4 regions of the Cribrihabitans pelagius genome follow, and region 1 is predicted to be linked to each of the others. Evidence: riboswitches for the same ligand, from Rfam matches in the RefSeq annotation. Region 1 holds a riboswitch; each other region holds the start of a gene.

What was found. A riboswitch is a leader RNA that binds a small molecule or an ion and turns the genes downstream of it on or off. The one in region 1 is predicted to bind cobalamin.
Region 2: linked by a shared signal. The riboswitch ahead of ACOHX0_RS05405 (DUF1636 family protein) and the one ahead of ACOHX0_RS00875 (aromatic ring-hydroxylating oxygenase subunit alpha) in region 1 are both predicted to bind cobalamin.
Region 3: linked by a shared signal. The riboswitch ahead of ACOHX0_RS10165 (hypothetical protein) and the one ahead of ACOHX0_RS00875 (aromatic ring-hydroxylating oxygenase subunit alpha) in region 1 are both predicted to bind cobalamin.
Region 4: linked by a shared signal. The riboswitch ahead of ACOHX0_RS05475 (CbtB domain-containing protein) and the one ahead of ACOHX0_RS00875 (aromatic ring-hydroxylating oxygenase subunit alpha) in region 1 are both predicted to bind cobalamin.

The regions. Positions count from the first base shown of each region.
Region 1 is NZ_JBMERR010000001.1:188,675-192,730, reverse strand. It holds gene ACOHX0_RS00880 (FAD-binding oxidoreductase) at 1-196, opposite strand, end outside; gene ACOHX0_RS00875 (aromatic ring-hydroxylating oxygenase subunit alpha) at 201-1,436, opposite strand; cobalamin riboswitch at 1,544-1,741, opposite strand; gene ACOHX0_RS00870 (dihydrofolate reductase family protein) at 2,014-2,550, shown strand; gene ACOHX0_RS00865 (DUF1523 family protein) at 2,585-3,229, opposite strand; gene ACOHX0_RS00860 (hypothetical protein) at 3,240-3,506, opposite strand; gene ACOHX0_RS00855 (DUF6638 family protein) at 3,507-4,056, opposite strand, start outside.
Region 2 is NZ_JBMERR010000004.1:149,789-153,844, forward strand. It holds gene cobO (cob(I)yrinic acid a,c-diamide adenosyltransferase) at 621-1,256, opposite strand; cobalamin riboswitch at 1,309-1,540, shown strand; gene ACOHX0_RS05405 (DUF1636 family protein) at 1,638-2,066, shown strand; gene cobW (cobalamin biosynthesis protein CobW) at 2,069-3,103, shown strand; gene cobN (cobaltochelatase subunit CobN) at 3,228-4,056, shown strand, end outside.
Region 3 is NZ_JBMERR010000009.1:104,920-108,975, reverse strand. It holds gene ACOHX0_RS10175 (alpha/beta hydrolase family protein) at 1-454, opposite strand, end outside; gene ACOHX0_RS10170 (TetR/AcrR family transcriptional regulator) at 530-1,201, shown strand; cobalamin riboswitch at 1,220-1,450, shown strand; gene ACOHX0_RS10165 (hypothetical protein) at 1,556-1,963, shown strand; gene ACOHX0_RS10160 (protein-tyrosine phosphatase family protein) at 1,998-2,528, opposite strand; gene ACOHX0_RS10155 (DNA polymerase III subunit gamma/tau) at 2,839-4,056, shown strand, end outside.
Region 4 is NZ_JBMERR010000004.1:163,644-167,699, forward strand. It holds gene ACOHX0_RS05460 (cobyrinic acid a,c-diamide synthase CobB) at 1-329, shown strand, start outside; gene cobA (uroporphyrinogen-III C-methyltransferase) at 326-1,084, shown strand; gene ACOHX0_RS05470 (DUF1636 family protein) at 1,081-1,416, shown strand; cobalamin riboswitch at 1,553-1,759, shown strand; gene ACOHX0_RS05475 (CbtB domain-containing protein) at 1,795-1,965, shown strand; gene ACOHX0_RS05480 (CbtA family protein) at 1,970-2,662, shown strand; gene ACOHX0_RS05485 (hypothetical protein) at 2,727-3,233, shown strand; gene cobF (precorrin-6A synthase (deacetylating)) at 3,310-4,056, shown strand, end outside; gene ACOHX0_RS05495 (CHAD domain-containing protein) at 4,041-4,056, opposite strand, start outside.

The DNA.
Region 1 (4,056 bases):
CGGTGCCTTCCGGGACCGGCAGCTCCAGCGTCAGGAACTGGCCGGGCTGGTACTTGAACCAGCAGCCCGAAGGCGCGCGGAAGCTGAAGGTGGCGGTGTTGGGCGCTTCCGGCACAACCGAGACGCATTCCAGCATCTCGTCGTCCTTCCACGCCAGGGTTTCGTCCAGTGTCTCGAAATTGGCGAGCAGTCCCATGTGCTTACTCCGCCGCGATCAGGTTGCGGCCGGTCAGCGCGCGGGTCAGATGCGCGCCGTACCAGTTGGTGAACTGGATGACGCCGCTTTCCTGCGACGGCGAATAGGGCCCCGGTTCGTAGGCGGGCGAGTTGATGCCGCGCTGGTTGTCCTCGACCACGATGCGGTCCTCGTCGTTGGTGGCGGTCCAGACCTCGGTCAGGCGCTTCAGGTCATAATCCTGGCCCTCCGCGGCGTCCTTGTGGACAAGCCATTTGGTGGTGACTTCGGTTTCGGTGGCGCTGATCGGAGTGACCCGGAACACCAGCGAGTGATCCGGCAGGAAGTGGTTCCAGGTGGTCGGGTAGTGGAACTTCAAAAGCGTGCCGGCATCGGCGAAGGGCACCCGGCCCAGCGGCTTGGCAGCCGCGGGTTTGCCGTCCATCGTGTAGCTCTCGGCGCCTTCGTTCAGCGGCATCCGGGCAAGCCGGTACTGGCCGCGCGCGTCGATGCGGAACTGCGCGGGGCAGCCTGCTGCCTCGATCCGGTCGAAGTGCCTTTGCAGATGCGGCGGGGTGTCGCCGCCTTCGATGCCGGTGACCGAAGGATCCTCGGGGAAACTGCGGCAGAGCGCGGGGTGGTTGCCGCCGCAGTGATAGCACTCGCGGTTGTTCTCCCAGACCAGCTTCCAGTTGCCGTTCTCGACGATGGTGCTTTCATGGGCGATTTTGGCATTGCTCAGGTCATGCGGCTCCAGATAGGGGCGGGCAAGATCGGCAAAGGCATCGAAGTCGGGGGCCTCGTCAGCAAGGCAGACGTAGATCAGCCCGGCCAGATCCCGGCAATGCACCGGCTTCAGCCCGTGTTTGGAGGCGTCGAAATCCGGGCCCATGTCGCGCGCCCACAACAGCTTGCCGTCAAGCTCGTAGGTCCATTGGTGATAGGGGCAGACAAGTTTGGGCGAACTGCCCTTCTTGGCCTTGCACACGACCGAGCCGCGATGGCGGCAGGCATTGTGGAAGGCGCGCACCTCGCCGTCGCTGCCGCGCACGATGATGATGTTGTAAGCGCCGACCTGGTGGGTGACGTAATTGCCGCCTTTCGGGATCTCGCAGGCGGGGATGGCAAACAGCCACTCGCGGTAGAAGATCTGGCGCAGGTCCAGATCATAGACGCCGGGATCGGTGTAGAACGCCTGTTCGAGGGAATAATTCTGCTGCCGCGCCATCAGCTTGGCCAGGATTTCACTGTCCTGAAGCATCTGTTTGTCTCCTTGGCCGCATCCCCGCGGCCCTGTTGGCTGGGTGCGGGCATGAGCCGGGAGAGGCCGCGGGCACGCGCCCGCAACCGCCCCGCCGCCGCCCGCGGTTGACGTTTTCTGGCAAGGCTGGTTTCCGGACTTGCCCGGCGCCGCTTGCGGCGGGCATGGCACCTTCCCGAAGCGCGCGCTTCAGTGGCGATCTGCCATGCCTTGCCCGGGTTCACCGTTGCGGGGGCAGTGCCGGAGTTTCACCAGCTTCCCAATTCTCCGCCCCGAAGGACGGCACCTTGCTGCGGCGGAAATTGCCCTTTTTCCGCGGCCTTTACGGCGACAAATCCGACCCGCGGAAACCGGAAAGAGACATGCGGGTTCCGCGTCCCGGAGCCGGTTCAGGCGGCGGGATATCAAACCGGCAATCTGCCCTCTGTTTGCGGCAAAGCCCTGAGGACCAGCAGCTTTCCAGCGCGGAGCCCTCCGAATCGCTGCCCGGGCCGAAGGCGGGCTGCCCCCCTGCGCACAGACACGTTTTCCGGGTATGCTTGGCGGCACGAGGCGGCAGCGGTTGAGGGAGTATCAGATGACGACCGGCCATGTTTTCATTGCCACCAGCCTGGACGGCTACGTGGCCCGACAGGACCATTCGCTCGATTGGCTGACCCGGCAGCCAGGCATCAGCGAGGAGGAGAGCGGCTTTGCCGCCTTCATGGACAGCGTCGACGGCCTTGTCATGGGGACGGGGTCTTTCCGCAAAGTGCTCGGGTTTGGCCAGTGGCCCTATTCAAAGCCGGTTATCGTCCTGAGCAGCAGCCTGACCAGCGGGGACATTCCCGGGCATTTGCAGGGCAAGGTCCAGCTGAGCCGCGCGTCTCCCGCCGGCCTCATGCAAGAGCTGCAGCAGGAGGGCTGGAGACGCGCCTATATCGACGGCGGAAGGCTGGTGCAGTCTTTCCTGCGCCAAGGTCTGATCGCCGATCTGACCATCACCACCGTACCGGTGCTGATTGGCAGCGGCATTTCCTTGTTCGGGCCTCTCGGCAGCGACATCGGGCTGGAGCTGAAGGCTTCGCGCAGGCTTGGCACCGGAATGGTTCAGAACACCTACCGGATCGTCTGACCGGGACGCCGCCCCGTGGGACGGCGTCCCGCGGTCACTTCGACTTCCAGCTGTCCAGCCAGCGCCTGAACCGGCCGCCGCGTTCGGAGATCGCATCGCCCGCGGCGTAGAAACTGTCCTCCACCTGCTCCACCATCGGGTCGATCCGGGCGCGGCGGAAACGGCGCCAGCGCGCATATATCGCCCAGAACAGCGCCGCCAGCAGCACCAGGATGATGATCGTCACCCAGTTGGTGGGCTTGTCATCAGGCCCGGCCACCGTCTTGATCGAGACCGCGTTGGGGAAGGCCGAGAGGAACTCGTTACGCCAGCCGTAATGCATCACCGCGACCCATTCGGGGTTTGCCTTGTTGGAGATCGCATCATTGGCGTCGGTGTAGAGGTTGGCGGTGTCGAACTTGAAGTAGGGCGGCCAGTTCCAGCCGGTGTCCTCGTTGCGGTAGACTATTGCGCGGCCGTTGGGACGCACCGCCTGGATGAACTGCACGTCGCGGTTCTGCAGCTCCACCGACTGGTCGTCGGGAGTGGACCAGAAAATCCGGGTCCAGTCGTTCAGCTCCTGGCGCTCCTCGTAGGTGTTGACGATGCGCACCACGTCATATTGCGGCAGCGTGTAATGCAGGAAGGCGCCGATCAGCAGCCAGATCAGGATCAGGACGCCCCATTTGATGTATCGCATCGGCAGCACCTCACATGAAGTTGATGACGTAGACCAGGAGCCCGATCGCCCCCAGCGGAATAATGTAGACCAGCAGGATCAGGCGGCGCCGGAACGAGCGGTCGTATTGTTGCAGCCCCCGCTGGATGAAGGCCGCGCGGTCGCCGGTCAAGCCCTTCCGTTTCCAGTGGCGCTTGAGCTTGGCGCGCCGCACCTCGCGGGAGTAGAGCGAGACCGCACCGTAGATCACGGTAAGCCCCACCGCGAGGAGCAGCACCAGCCGCAGAAAGCCGAACATTCAGCGCCCCCGCTCGCGTTTCACAGCACCCCAGGGGCCGACCCGGTCCACCAGCCGTTCGGAGCGGGCGCTTGGCGCCCGCGGGCCCCAGGGCGGCGCGGGGGTCTTGCCCTCCATGTCCGGCTCATGGCCGAAAAGCGCGGCCCGGGCGCCTGCCTTGTCGACCGCGTATTCGCGGGCGAGGAACTCGGCCGCGTAGGTCTTCTTGGCCTCGGGCCAGGTGCTGTAGAGGTGGTAGAAGGCGTGCTTGTGGCAGATGAAGAGCTGGCGGAAGTCGCGCGGCGCGAGCTCGGCCAGCAGCATGTTCACCAGCTCCGCCTCTGGCGTGTCACTTGCGCGCAGGGCATAGAAGAACGCCGGGTGGCTCGGCCGCATGCTGGGGCGCGGGCCGCCGTCCTCGGCCCAGCGCAGAAGCGCGGCAAGCCCTTCGTATTCCGCAGGCAGGTCCTGCGCATGGCGCGCGACGAGCCGCCGCAAGCCGCTGCGCGGCAGGTCCGAGAGGTCAACCCCCTGCTCCGCCAGCGCGCTCACCGCGATGAAGTCCATCTTC
Region 2 (4,056 bases), on a different contig from region 1:
CGCCAAAACGCCCTCCTCAAGGGCGGGCCCGGCATTGAGTACCGGCCCGCGCCGAACAAGGCCGCAGGCCGGCGCGCATCGCCGCCGCCCCCCCACGCGGCAGCCGCACCCGGCCCTGTCATCTTGCCCCAAATACTCCCGCCGGAGGCATCCGCCTCTCACCACCATTTCCTCGGCGCGGAACAAGGCCGAAGGCCGCCGCGCACCGCCGCTGCGCCCCCACGCGGCGGCGATTTGGCCGAGGCTTGGCACTCACTTCCGCCCTTTCGGCGAAGCCGGGCCTTGCCGATCCGCCTGCCGCCCGTTGGCGAACCGTCAGACCGGAACATCACCCGCCCCCGTTGCGCTCACGCCAGATATCCGCGCCCGCGCGCCCGGCAACGCCCGCAAAAAGTATCAGCCCGCCTGACCCGATGTTTCGCGCGCGAAACAACAAGGCAGCATTTTTGACCCAAAGCTCCGCAGGAACGGGGAGGGCTCCCGCCCCTTCCGGCAGGCGCCTCACGGCACCTCCAGAAGCGTTGGGCCGCCCCCGCCCCCCGCGATTTGCAAAGCAAAGCGCAAAGCCTCAAGCCCGCGATTTGCGCAGCAGACCCTCGCCTTCCGCCGCGGCAGACGCTTCAGAACTCCACGCCTTTCTGCGCTTTCACGCCTGCGCGGAACGGGTGCTTCACCTGGCCCATCTCGGTCACCAGATCTGCGATCTCGATCAGCTCCTCCTTGGCGTTGCGCCCGGTCAGAACCACATGGGTCATCGGCGGTTTACGCTCCACCAGGAACTCCAGCACCTCCGCGGGATCCAGGTACTCATAGCGCAGCGCGATGTTGATCTCGTCGAGCAGCACCATCGTGTTCTTCTCGTCCAGGATCATCTCCTTGGCCTTCTCCCAGCCCTTCTGCGCCGCGGCGATATCGCGGGCCTTGTCCTGGGTCTCCCAGGTGAACCCCTCGCCCATCGCGTAGAACTGGCAGAGATCGCCGAAGTTCTCCTCGATTAGCGTGCGCTCGCCGGTGGCCCAGGCGCCCTTGATGAACTGCACCACGGCGCAGGGCATCTTGTGGGCAATGCAGCGCATGATCATCCCGAATCCGGACGAGGACTTGCCCTTGCCCGGCCCGGTATGGACGATGATCAGCCCCTTCTCGCCTTCCTTCGTCTTCATCATCCGGTCGCGGGCGGCCTTTTTCTTGGCCATCTTCGATGCGTGGCGGGCGGCTTCCTCTTCCGAGATGCCGGTTTCAGACTTTTCACTCACGGGCGGGCTCTCCTGCTGTTTGACCCATGTCTTGACAAAGAAGCCCGCGATAGCGCAAGGGGGTTTTGCTGGTTCCTGCAAACGCAGGCGAAGAGGGAATGTGAAGGCCCGCCTCCTGTAGCTTGGGAGAGGGCTCAAGCACAGCCGCCCCCGCGACCGTGACCGGAGAGGTTGCCATGCCACTGGCTGCGCTATCGGGCGCGCCGGGAAGGCAGGATGACCGTCAGGGCCAGATGGCTCTGGGATCCGCAAGCCGGGAGACCTGCCAGCAGAGTGATTTCAACGGGCGGACGGGGTGCGCCGCGACCGGTTGAGGGGCCTGCACGCACACGCCCCTTTCTGGCCGTCCCCGCCTGCCTGCCGCGACAGGAGACGCATGAGATGGCTGAAGACCAGGCGGCAAGCCCCGCCAGCCCCCAGGAACCACAGGGACCGCAAGGACCCGTGACGCTGACTGTCTGCCTCACCTGCCGCCGCGAAGGCACCGACCCCGAGGCGCCGCGCCCCGGCAGCATCCTGCTGGCAGCACTGAAGGAAGCAGGCATGCCCGAGGGCGTCACCTTGCGCGGCGTCAGCTGCCTTTCGGCCTGCAAGCGCGGCTGTTCGGTGGCGCTGACCGGCGGCGAAGACCGCTGGAGCTACATCTACGGCGACATGGACCCCGACCAGCACGTGGGCGAGATCCTCGACGGCGCTGCCGCCTATGCCGCCACCGCCGACGGGCTCGTGCCCTGGCGCGAACGCCCCGCCGCCTTCCGCAAACAATCCGTTGCCCGCATCCCGCCGGCCGCCTTCCCGTCCGAGGAGTAACCATGAGCGATCTCAACAAGATCCCCGTCACCGTCATCACCGGCTTTCTGGGCGCGGGGAAAACCACCCTGATCCGCCACCTGATGCAGAACCCGCAGGGCAAGCGCCTGGCCGTGGTGGTGAACGAGTTCGGCACCGCCGGTGTCGACGGCGACATCCTGAAATCCTGCGCCGATGAAAACTGCCCGGCGGAAAACATCATGGAGCTCGCCAACGGCTGCATCTGCTGCACCGTGGCCGATGATTTCATCCCCACCATCGAACAGCTGATGGCGCTGCCCGAAGCGCCCGATCACATCGTGATCGAAACTTCGGGCCTGGCGCTGCCCAAGCCGCTGCTGAAAGCCTTCGACTGGCCCGCGATCCGCTCCCGCATCACCGTCGACGGGGTGATCGCGCTGGCCGATGCCGAGGCGGTCGCCAAGGGCCAATTCGCCCCCGATCTGGACGCGGTGCAGGCCCAGCGCGAGGCGGATGACAGCATCGACCACGAAACCCCGCTTTCCGAGGTGTTCGAGGATCAGATCTCCTGCGCCGACATCGTGCTGCTGTCCAAAGCCGATCTGGCCGGCGACGCAGGGGTGGAGAAGGCCCGTGCCGTGATCGAGGCCGAGGCACCGCGCAAGCTGCCGATCCTGCCGATGAGCGAAGGCGTGATCGACCCGCGCATCATCCTCGGGCTGGGCGCCGCTGCCGAAGACGATCTCGACGCGCGACCCAGCCATCACGACGGCCACCACGATCACGAGCATGACGATTTTGAGAGCATCGTGGTCGAAATGGGCGAAGTCTCCGACCCGCAGGCGCTGCAGAATGCCATCGTGAAACTCGCCCGCGAGCGAAACATCCTGCGCGTGAAGGGCTATGTGGCAGTGGAAGGAAAACCGATGCGGATGCTGGTTCAGGCCGTGGGCGAGCGTCTGCGCGCGCAATATGACAAACCCTGGGGGGCGCAAGCGCGCAAGACCCAGCTGGTGGTCATCGCCGAGCATGACGACATCGACGAACAGGCCATCCGCGCCGAGCTGGGGGCGTAAGTCCTTGCGGGCGTGGGGCGATGGTAGCTTCTGTTTTGTCCGGCCCCTGGGCCGGACAGTCCCCGGCCCCGGGCGGGGGACTGTCCTCCGCGCTTCGAAGCAGCGTTCGCGAAAGGCCTGACCCATGCACGTCGTATTCCGCGAAAGCCACGGCCTTGACGAGACCGACACGCCGCAGGACCTCGCCCAGAGCCCTGCCGACCTCGTGGTGCTGTCCTTCTCCGACAGCGACCTCGGCGCCTTTGCGGCGGGCTGGCACCGCGCCGCGGGCAAGCTGCCCTCGCTGCGCCTTGCAAACCTTGTTGCGCTGAAACACCCGCTGTCGGTCGATGTCTACGCGGAACAGACGCTGGAGGGCGCCAAGGGCATCCTGGTCCGCCTGATCGGCGGCGAAAGCTACTGGCCCTACGGGCTTGCAACGCTCCAGGACCTTGCCCGGCGCAAGGGCATTGCGCTGGCGATCCTGCCCGCCGACGGGCGCGAGGACGCACGGCTGGACGCGCTCTCCACCCTGCCCGTATCCACCCTGCGCCGGCTGCAAAGCTTGTGCGATGCGGGCGGAGCGGTGGCTGCACAGGCCGCCCTGGCGCAGCTGGCGCTGGCGGCGGGGCTTTATGCGGGCCCGGTCACCGGGCTGAAAACGGTGCCGCAGTTCGGCTTCTACGACCCCGAGCGCGGCGTGCTGGCTGATCTGGCCGTGCAGGACAAACCGCTGGTGCTGGTCAGCTTCTACCGCTCTTATCTGACCGCCGCTGACACGGCGCCCGTGGATGCGCTGATCGCGGAACTGCGCGCCCGCGGCTATGCCGCCTTCGGCGCCTTTGCCGCCAGCCTCAAGGCGCCCGCCGCCGCCGGCTGGCTGCGCGAAAAGCTGCCCGCGCTGAACCCCGCGGCCATCATCAACGCCACCGCCTTTTCGGCGCAGGGCAGCGACGGCAGCGCCTCGCCGCTTT
Region 3 (4,056 bases), on a different contig from region 1:
CGTGGTGATGCACCAAGCCGCCCGCAACCACGATCATGCGGGCGACGTCTTCGAGGCCATCCTGCAGGGGCATCAGCATCGCCCCCAAAGAATGGCCAATCACCCACAGCGGCACGCCCGCATAGTGCCGCCGCATCTCGGCCCGGGCGGCCGGCTGATCCGCCAGCGCCCAATCGGCCATTGTTGCATTCGAGCGGCGCGGGTGGCCCTGCGCCGACTCGGCAAAGTCCCGGTAGTCATAGGTGAGGCACGCCAGCTGCTGCTCAGCGGCCAGCCAGCGCGCGAAATGCCGGTAGAAGCTCTGCGGCACACCGGTCGCGCCATTGAGCACCACCGCCGCCCGCGCAGGCCCCTCGGGACGGAACAGCCTTCCGGCCAGCCTCGCATTGCCCGACGCGAACCGCACGGGCTCTTCCCGGACCGCGGCGGATTTGGCTGATGTGTCGTCCAGCATGGCAAGACCTCTCCTAGACCAACTGGTCTAATTCCACCACTGGACCATCCGGTCTAGACCTGTCAAGCTTGCGCCATGCGTGACGCGACGACACCTTCCCCCGCAGTTTCTTCCGCCACCCCCGCTCAGGCCGCCAGCGATCCGGCCGGCGGTGCTCCGCCGCGGCCCACGCGGGAGCGCCTGATCCTGGCCGCTGCGGTGCTGTTCCGCGACAAAGGCTACAGCGGCGTCGGCCTCTCCGAGGTGCTGGCCGCGGCGGAGGCGCCCAAGGGCTCGCTCTACCACCACTTCCCGAACGGCAAATCCGACCTCGCGATGGCGGCGGCAACTTGGGCCTCGGACCAGATCCTGCGGCTGATCGCGGTCTCCTTCGAGCCTGCCGCCAGCTTCCGTGAGGGCGCGGTGACGGTCTGCCACAAGCTTGCGAAGCTTTTCGATACCTCCGGCAAATGGGCGGGCTGCCCGGTCTCGGCCACGCTGTTCGAGGGGCCGGACAACGCGCAGCTGCACCAGCACGCGGCGGAGCTGTTCGAGGGCTGGATCGGCGAGACCGCCGCCCACGCCCGCCGTCTGGGAATGAGTGAGTCTGAGGCGCGCGCGGCGGCGGAGAACTTCTATATCCTGCTGCAGGGCGGCTGGCAGCTGGCACGGGTGCGCCGCTCGTCGGACGTGATCCGCGCCCTGCCCGCGCAGCTGGCGCTGCCGCAAACGGCGCCGCAGGCCCCGCAGCCGCAGAAAACCGATTGACGCGGCGGCGGGAGAGCCGCTACCGCTTGGGGTGACGGTTTCCCGCGGCACGCGTTCTGCTGCCCGGGGTGAAAAGGGAACACGGTGCGGCCCGGCTTTGCAGCCTGGCCAATGCCGCGACTGCCCCCGCAACTGTGAGCGGCGAGCAACCCCGAAGATCACCACTGGCCCGCGGCCCTGCCGCGCCGGGAAGGATCGGGGACGCTTTGACCCGCGAGTCAGGAGACCTGCCGTCACACGTGAAACTCGAAACCGGCGGGGTGTCCGGGCGGGTCCGGATGGCCGCGGTGCTCACGGGCGCAGATCATTTGGAACCGGTCCCGGCAGCTGCCCCGCCAAGCGCGGAGGGCGCTGATGATCTGGACGGACAAGACACATTTCTACGCCGCAACAACCTGCCTGCACCTGGGCAGGCCCTGCCCGGCGGCGGAGCAGATGGTGGCCAAGCTGGCCGAGGCGATGACAAGGGCCAAGCCGCTGACACAGGCGGATTTTTCGATTTCCGGCAGCACCGCGCTGGAAGGCTGCGCCAAGGGTTGCCCGGCGCGCTTTGCGGCCAGCCACGAAGGCATTAGGGTGTTCTGCGGCGCCGATGAGGACGCCGATCCCGCAGAGCTCGACCGCTATGCCGATGCGATGTTCCGGCGCGGCGGCAGCGCCTTCACCGCGGCACAGGGCGGCAGCTGCCGTCCTTGCGCGCTGGTCGAGGCGCTGCCCAAGCCCGCAGAGGCGCGGGACGCCGAGCGGATGATGGCGCTCTGAGCGGCACGGCCGCGTTTTGCAGCCCCGGCCCGGCTCAGCCCTGGCCGGGCGCCTGCTCTCCTGCCCAATAGGGCGCGCAGGCCCAGTCCATCTGCGCCTGGGTTTCCACCGCGCAGGGGCGCACCGCGCGCAGGCGGGCCAGCGCCTTGGCCGGGGGCTCGCCGCATTCCACCAGCAGCCGCAGCACCGCCATGCCCGAGCGGCCGCAGCCGCCGCGGCAATGCACCAGCACCCGGCCGCCGCCCCTGAGCGCATGGCGCGCGGCGGCGCTGGCGGCGGGCCATTTCGCCGCCACCGCGGGCGGCGGAGCCTGGAAATCCGGCACCGGCAGATGCACCCAGCGGCAAGCGAGGCTCTGGATGTCGGCGCCCAGCAGCTGGCCGCCGACGCTTGCATTTTCTGCGTCAGTGGTGAGCGAAATCACCAATCCCGGCTGCCACCCGCCGATATCGGCCAGGTCGCCGCGGTAATCGCCGCCTGCCCCGGGCAGCGGGCACAGCGCCAGGATGCCGCGCGCGACTGGCAGCGCGTGAATCGCCAGCCCCTCCGCACCGGCCTCCTTCATTGGCTCCCGCTGTACTGGCTCCTGCTGGCCCGGCCCTGCCGCGCCGGGATTATCCCTGGACATGATGGCACTCTCCCGCTGCCGCCGCCCCTTCGCACCGTCCGCCCCGTGACCGGGACCCGACTTTGGCAGCCTAGCCGCGAAAGCGCCGCCCTCCCAAGCCTTTTGGCACAACTGGTTGGCACGGCGCGCCCCGCGGCTCCCTGCGGCCCCGGCCCCGCGCCCCTTCTGCGGTGGACGAAGCCGCCCCGCTTCCTTACCTTGCCCGCAACGCGGCGCTGCCGCCTCCCCGAATCCGGCACGAGAGACCATGAGCGACACACCCAGCGCCGCCCCCGGCGGCACCGGCGGCGAAACCGGCCAATCCCCCTATCAGGTTCTGGCCCGCAAATACCGCCCCGAGACCTTTGCCGACCTGGTCGGCCAGGACGCGATGGTGCGCACGCTGAAGAACGCCTTTGCCGCCGACCGCATCGCCCAGGCCTTCATCATGACCGGCATCCGCGGCACCGGGAAAACCACCACCGCGCGGATCATCGCCAAGGGCATGAACTGCATTGGCGAGGATGGCACCGGCGGCCCCACCACCGAGCCCTGCGGCAAATGCGAGCATTGCGTGGCGATCATGGAAGGCCGCCACGTCGATGTGATGGAGATGGACGCGGCCTCGCGCACCGGCGTGAACGACATCCGCGAGATCATCGATTCGGTGCAGTACCGGGCGGCCTCGGCGCGATACAAGATCTACATCATTGACGAGGTCCACATGCTGTCGACCTCCGCCTTCAACGCGCTGTTGAAGACGCTGGAAGAACCGCCGGCGCATGTGAAGTTCATCTTCGCCACCACCGAGATCCGCAAGGTGCCGGTCACCGTGCTGTCGCGCTGCCAGCGCTTCGATCTGCGCCGGATCGAGCCGGAGGTGATGATTGCCCTCCTGCGCCGGATTGCCGCTGCCGAGCGCGCTGAGATCGCCGATGACGCGCTGGCGCTGATCACCCGCGCCGCCGAAGGTTCGGCCCGCGATGCGACCTCGCTCTTGGATCAGGCGATCTCCCACGGTGCCGGGGAAACCACGGCCGAGCAGGTCCGCGCCATGCTCGGCCTTGCCGACCGCGGCCGGGTGCTGGACCTGATGGACATGATCCTGAAGGGCGACGCGGCGGGGGCGCTGACCGAGCTTTCCGGCCAATATGCCGAGGGCGCCGATCCGCTGGCGGTGCTGCGCGACCTCGCCGAGATCACCCATTGGGTCTCGGTCGTGAAAATCACCCCCGAAGCCGCAGAGGACCCCACCGTCAGCCCCGACGAGCGCGCCCGCGGCCAGACAATGGCCCAGAACCTGCCGATGCGGGTGCTCACCCGCATGTGGCAGATGCTCCTGAAGGCGCTGGAGGAAGTGGCCGCCGCGCCGAATTCCATTATGGCCGCGGAGATGGCAGTGATCCGGCTCACCCATGTCGCCGACCTGCCCTCCCCCGAGGAGCTGATCCGCAAGCTGCAGGACACGACCCCGCCGCCTCCGAAT
Region 4 (4,056 bases), on a different contig from region 1:
GCGGCTACATGGCGCTGGGCGAGGCGCTGATCGACAAGGCGGGCAACCGCCACCGGATGGCGGGGCTATTGGGGCTGGTGACCTCCTACGAGAAGCGCAAGTTCCATCTCGGCTACCGCCGTGCGGTGCTGCAATCGGCGATGCCGGGCTTTGCCGCGGGCCAAGCCTTGCGCGGGCATGAGTTCCACTATTCCACCATCCTGGACGAACCCGACGCGCCGCTCGCGCAGGTGATGGACGCCGACGGCAGGCCGGTGCCCGAGACCGGCTCGGTCAAGGGGCATGTCACCGGCACCTTCTTCCACCTCATCACCGGAGAGCGGACATGAGCGGTTTTGTCAGCTTCGTCTCCTCCGGCCCGGGCGATCCGGAGCTGTTGACCATCAAGGCGGTGAAGCGGCTGGAGACGGCGGACGCGGTGCTGTTCGATGATCTGTCTTCGGGGCCGATCCTGTCCCATGCCCGTCCGGATGCCGATCTGGTCGGCGTCGGCAAGCGCGCCGGCCGCCCCTCGCCCAGGCAGGACCACGTGAGCCAGCTCCTGGTGGAATACGCATCATCGGGTGCGCATGTGGTGCGGCTGAAATCCGGTGACTCGGGCGTCTTCGGGCGGCTGGAGGAGGAGATCACCGCCCTGCGCGCGGCCGGAATCGGTTTTGAGATCGTGCCCGGTGTGACCGCGGCCTCGGCGGCGGCGGCGGCGGCGAACATCCCGCTCACCCGGCGGATGACGGCACGGCGGCTGCAGTTCATCACCGGCCATGACGTGACCGGCGGGCTCCCGGACAACCTGAACCTCGCGGCGCTGGCGGATCCGGAGGCGACCACCGTGGTCTACATGGGCAAGCGCACCTTCGCAGCCCTGGCGGAGAAGCTGATGCAGGCCGGGCTGCCGCCGGAAACCCGCGCGCTGCTGGCGCTGGGTGTCTCGACGCCTGCGCAGTCGCTGCATTGCCACACGGTGGGCGAGCTGCCGCAGGTGCTGCGCAAGATGGAGACCGGCGCGCCGGTGCTGATCCTCTACGGGCCGCTGGCCGGCAGCGATCTGCCCGCTGCGCCTGCAAACCCGCCACCAGGCGCATGAGCACACCCGCGATCACCCTCTGCCGCACCTGCCGGGACGCCGACCCGCAGCTGCCGGATCAGCTCGCGGCGGCCTTGCAGGACGCCGGGCTGAGGGCGGAACTGGCGCAGGCGGACTGCATGTCCGGCTGCCGCCGTCCGCAAACGCTGGCGGTGCGGCAGAGCGGCAAGACCGCCTATCTGTTTGGCGAGATCACTGCCGCCGACCTGCCGGACCTGATGACCTTCCTGCAGATGTATGGCGCGAGTCCCGACGGCAATTTCGCCGATGCGCGCCCGCTCGGGGCGTTGCGCTTCAAGGCGCTGGCCCGAATTCCGGCGCAAAACAGCTGAGCCCGCGCATGCGGCGGGCGGAACAAAATTCCCGCACGGAATTTTGGCCGGAAAATCTCCATTTTCCGGTTCCCTGCCGCGAAGCTTGCGCAACAGGACGGTTTCAGCCTTGACCGGAGCGGCCCGCGCCGGGCACAACAAAGCGATACGGTGTCCAGTGGTGCCAAGCGCCAGGACTGAAACGGGAATGAGGAACGGCGGACCAAATCGCGGCGCCGAAGCTTCAACCGCCCCCGCGACTGTGAGCGGCGAGCGGCCGTCCAATGCCACTGGCGCAAGCCGGGAAGGAGGACAGCCGCAGCGACCCGCGAGTCAGGAGACCGGCCGTGTCGGAACAGAAAACTTGTGCCGTCGGGTGTGACGGCTAGGAGGAAAGACATGACGACGAAAACGCATCTGGCATCTGCCGCCGGCACCAGCCTGATTCCGGCCCTGTTTGCCGTGGTCCTGGGACTGGGCATTGTCACGCTGACCGGCCACGTGCAGGCCTCTGCCCTGCATGACGCGGCGCATGACGTGCGCCACGCCACCGGCTTCCCCTGCCACTAGGGCCATGTTCAGCCGCATTCTGACCAGCGGGTTGTTCGCTGGCGCTGCAGCAGGGTTGATTACCGCCCTGCTGCAGCTCGTTTTCGTGCAGCCGGTGCTGCTGCATGCGGAGCTCTACGAATCCGGTGAGCTGGTGCATTTCGGCGGTGCCGCGATCTCGGCGCATCCCGAGCTGCCCGGCATCGACGTGATGCGCGACGGGCTGAGCATCATCTTCACCATGCTGACCTACACCGGCTATGCGCTGGTGATGGTGGCGCTGATGTCGCTGGCCGAGCGCCAGGGCCATGCCGTCACCGCGCGCACCGGGCTGTTGTGGGGGCTCGCGGGATTCATCACCTTCCACTTCGCGCCCGGCCTGTCGCTGGCGCCCGAGGTGCCGGGAGTGGCGGCGGCCGATGTCGGCCTGCGCCAGGTCTGGTGGACGCTGACGGTCGCGGCGGCGGGGGTTGCCATGTGGCTCATTGCCTTTGGCGGCGGGCTGACCGCCTATCTGATCGCCGCGCTGCTGCTGCTCGCACCGCATGTGGCGGGCGCGCCCGAGCCCGAGAGCTTCTCCGGCCCGGTGCCGACCGAAATCGGCGCGCTGTTCGCCGCCCGCGCCTTTGGCGTGGGGATGGCGGCCTGGGTGCTCTTGGGCACCTTCGCAGGCCACTTCTGGCAAGCCGAAGGCAAACGCGAAGCGGCCGCGGCCTGACCCGCAGCACTTCCCGCCCCGCCGGTGCAGACCGGCGGGGCGCTCTTTTGACGAGGATAAGAAGATGTCCCGCTCTCTTGCTCTTTTTGCCATCGGGCTGGTCTTCGGCGGCGGCGCGGGCTTTGTGACTGCGGCCGGGAATGGCGTGACCTTCGACGGCCACGACCACGGCAGCGCGGCGCTTCACGGCGGCGGCCATGCGGAAATGGCAGGCCACGCCCATGAGGCGGTGCTGGACCTTCCCGCGGGCAGCGATGCGCCCCGGGTTGCGCTCAAACTGCTGAAGGACCCGATGTCCGGATGGAACCTGCAGGTCACGCCGGAGAACTTCCGCTTTGCCCCGCAGAATGCCTCCGCCGCGGATGTGCCCGGCGAGGGTCATGCGCATGTCTATGTGAACGGCGGAAAGATCGCCCGGCTCTATGCCGAGTGGCTGCATATCCCCTCCCTGCCCGCGGGCGGAGCCGAAGTGACGGTCTCGCTCAACTCCAACAGCCACAGCCCGCTGACGGTCGAGGGTGAGCCGGTCTCGGCCAGCGTCACCGTGCAGGGTGATGGCGAAGGCTCCTGAGCCTGTTCCCAGACGAGCGGAATACACGCGCGCTGCCCTTGTCCGGGGGCCGCGCTTCCAGCGAGAAGGCCCCGGCATGATTGAGCTCTCCCTGATCGGCATCGGCACCGGCAACCCCCAGCACATGACCTTGCAGGCGATTGCGGCGCTGAATGCGCAGGACGTGGTCCTGATCCCCACCAAGGGCGCGGGCAAGGATGACCTCGCTGGCCTGCGCAAGGATATCTGCGCGCAGGCGATCGAGGGGGACGGCCCGCGAATCGTGGAGTTCGCCCTGCCCCGGCGCGACGAGGCAACCCGCGATTACCGCCAGCGGGTGGATGACTGGCACGACGCCATCGCGGAGATCTGGTGGCAGACGCTGTGCGAAGCCCTGCCCGAGGGCGGCAAGGCGGGGTTCCTGGTCTGGGGCGACCCGTCGCTTTACGACAGCACCATGCGGATTGCCGCCCGGCTTAAGGCCCAGGCGGATCTGCGGCTCACGGTGATCCCGGGCATCACTTCGATCCAGGCGCTGACGGCGGCACATGCGGTGCCGCTCAACGACATCGGCGCGCCCTTCACCATCACCACCGGGCGGCAGTTGCGCGAGGGCGGCTGGCCCGGCAGCGCCGATACGCTGGTGGTGATGCTGGATGGCGAATGCTCTTTCCGCGCGATCGCTTCCGAGGGCGTGGATATCTGGTGGAGCGCCTATGCAGGGATGGCAAACGAGATTTCCATTGCCGGGCCGCTGGGCGACGTCGCGGCGGATATCGTGGAGACCCGCGCGGCGGCCCGCGCCGCGCATGGCTGGATCATGGATATCTACCTGTTGCGCCGC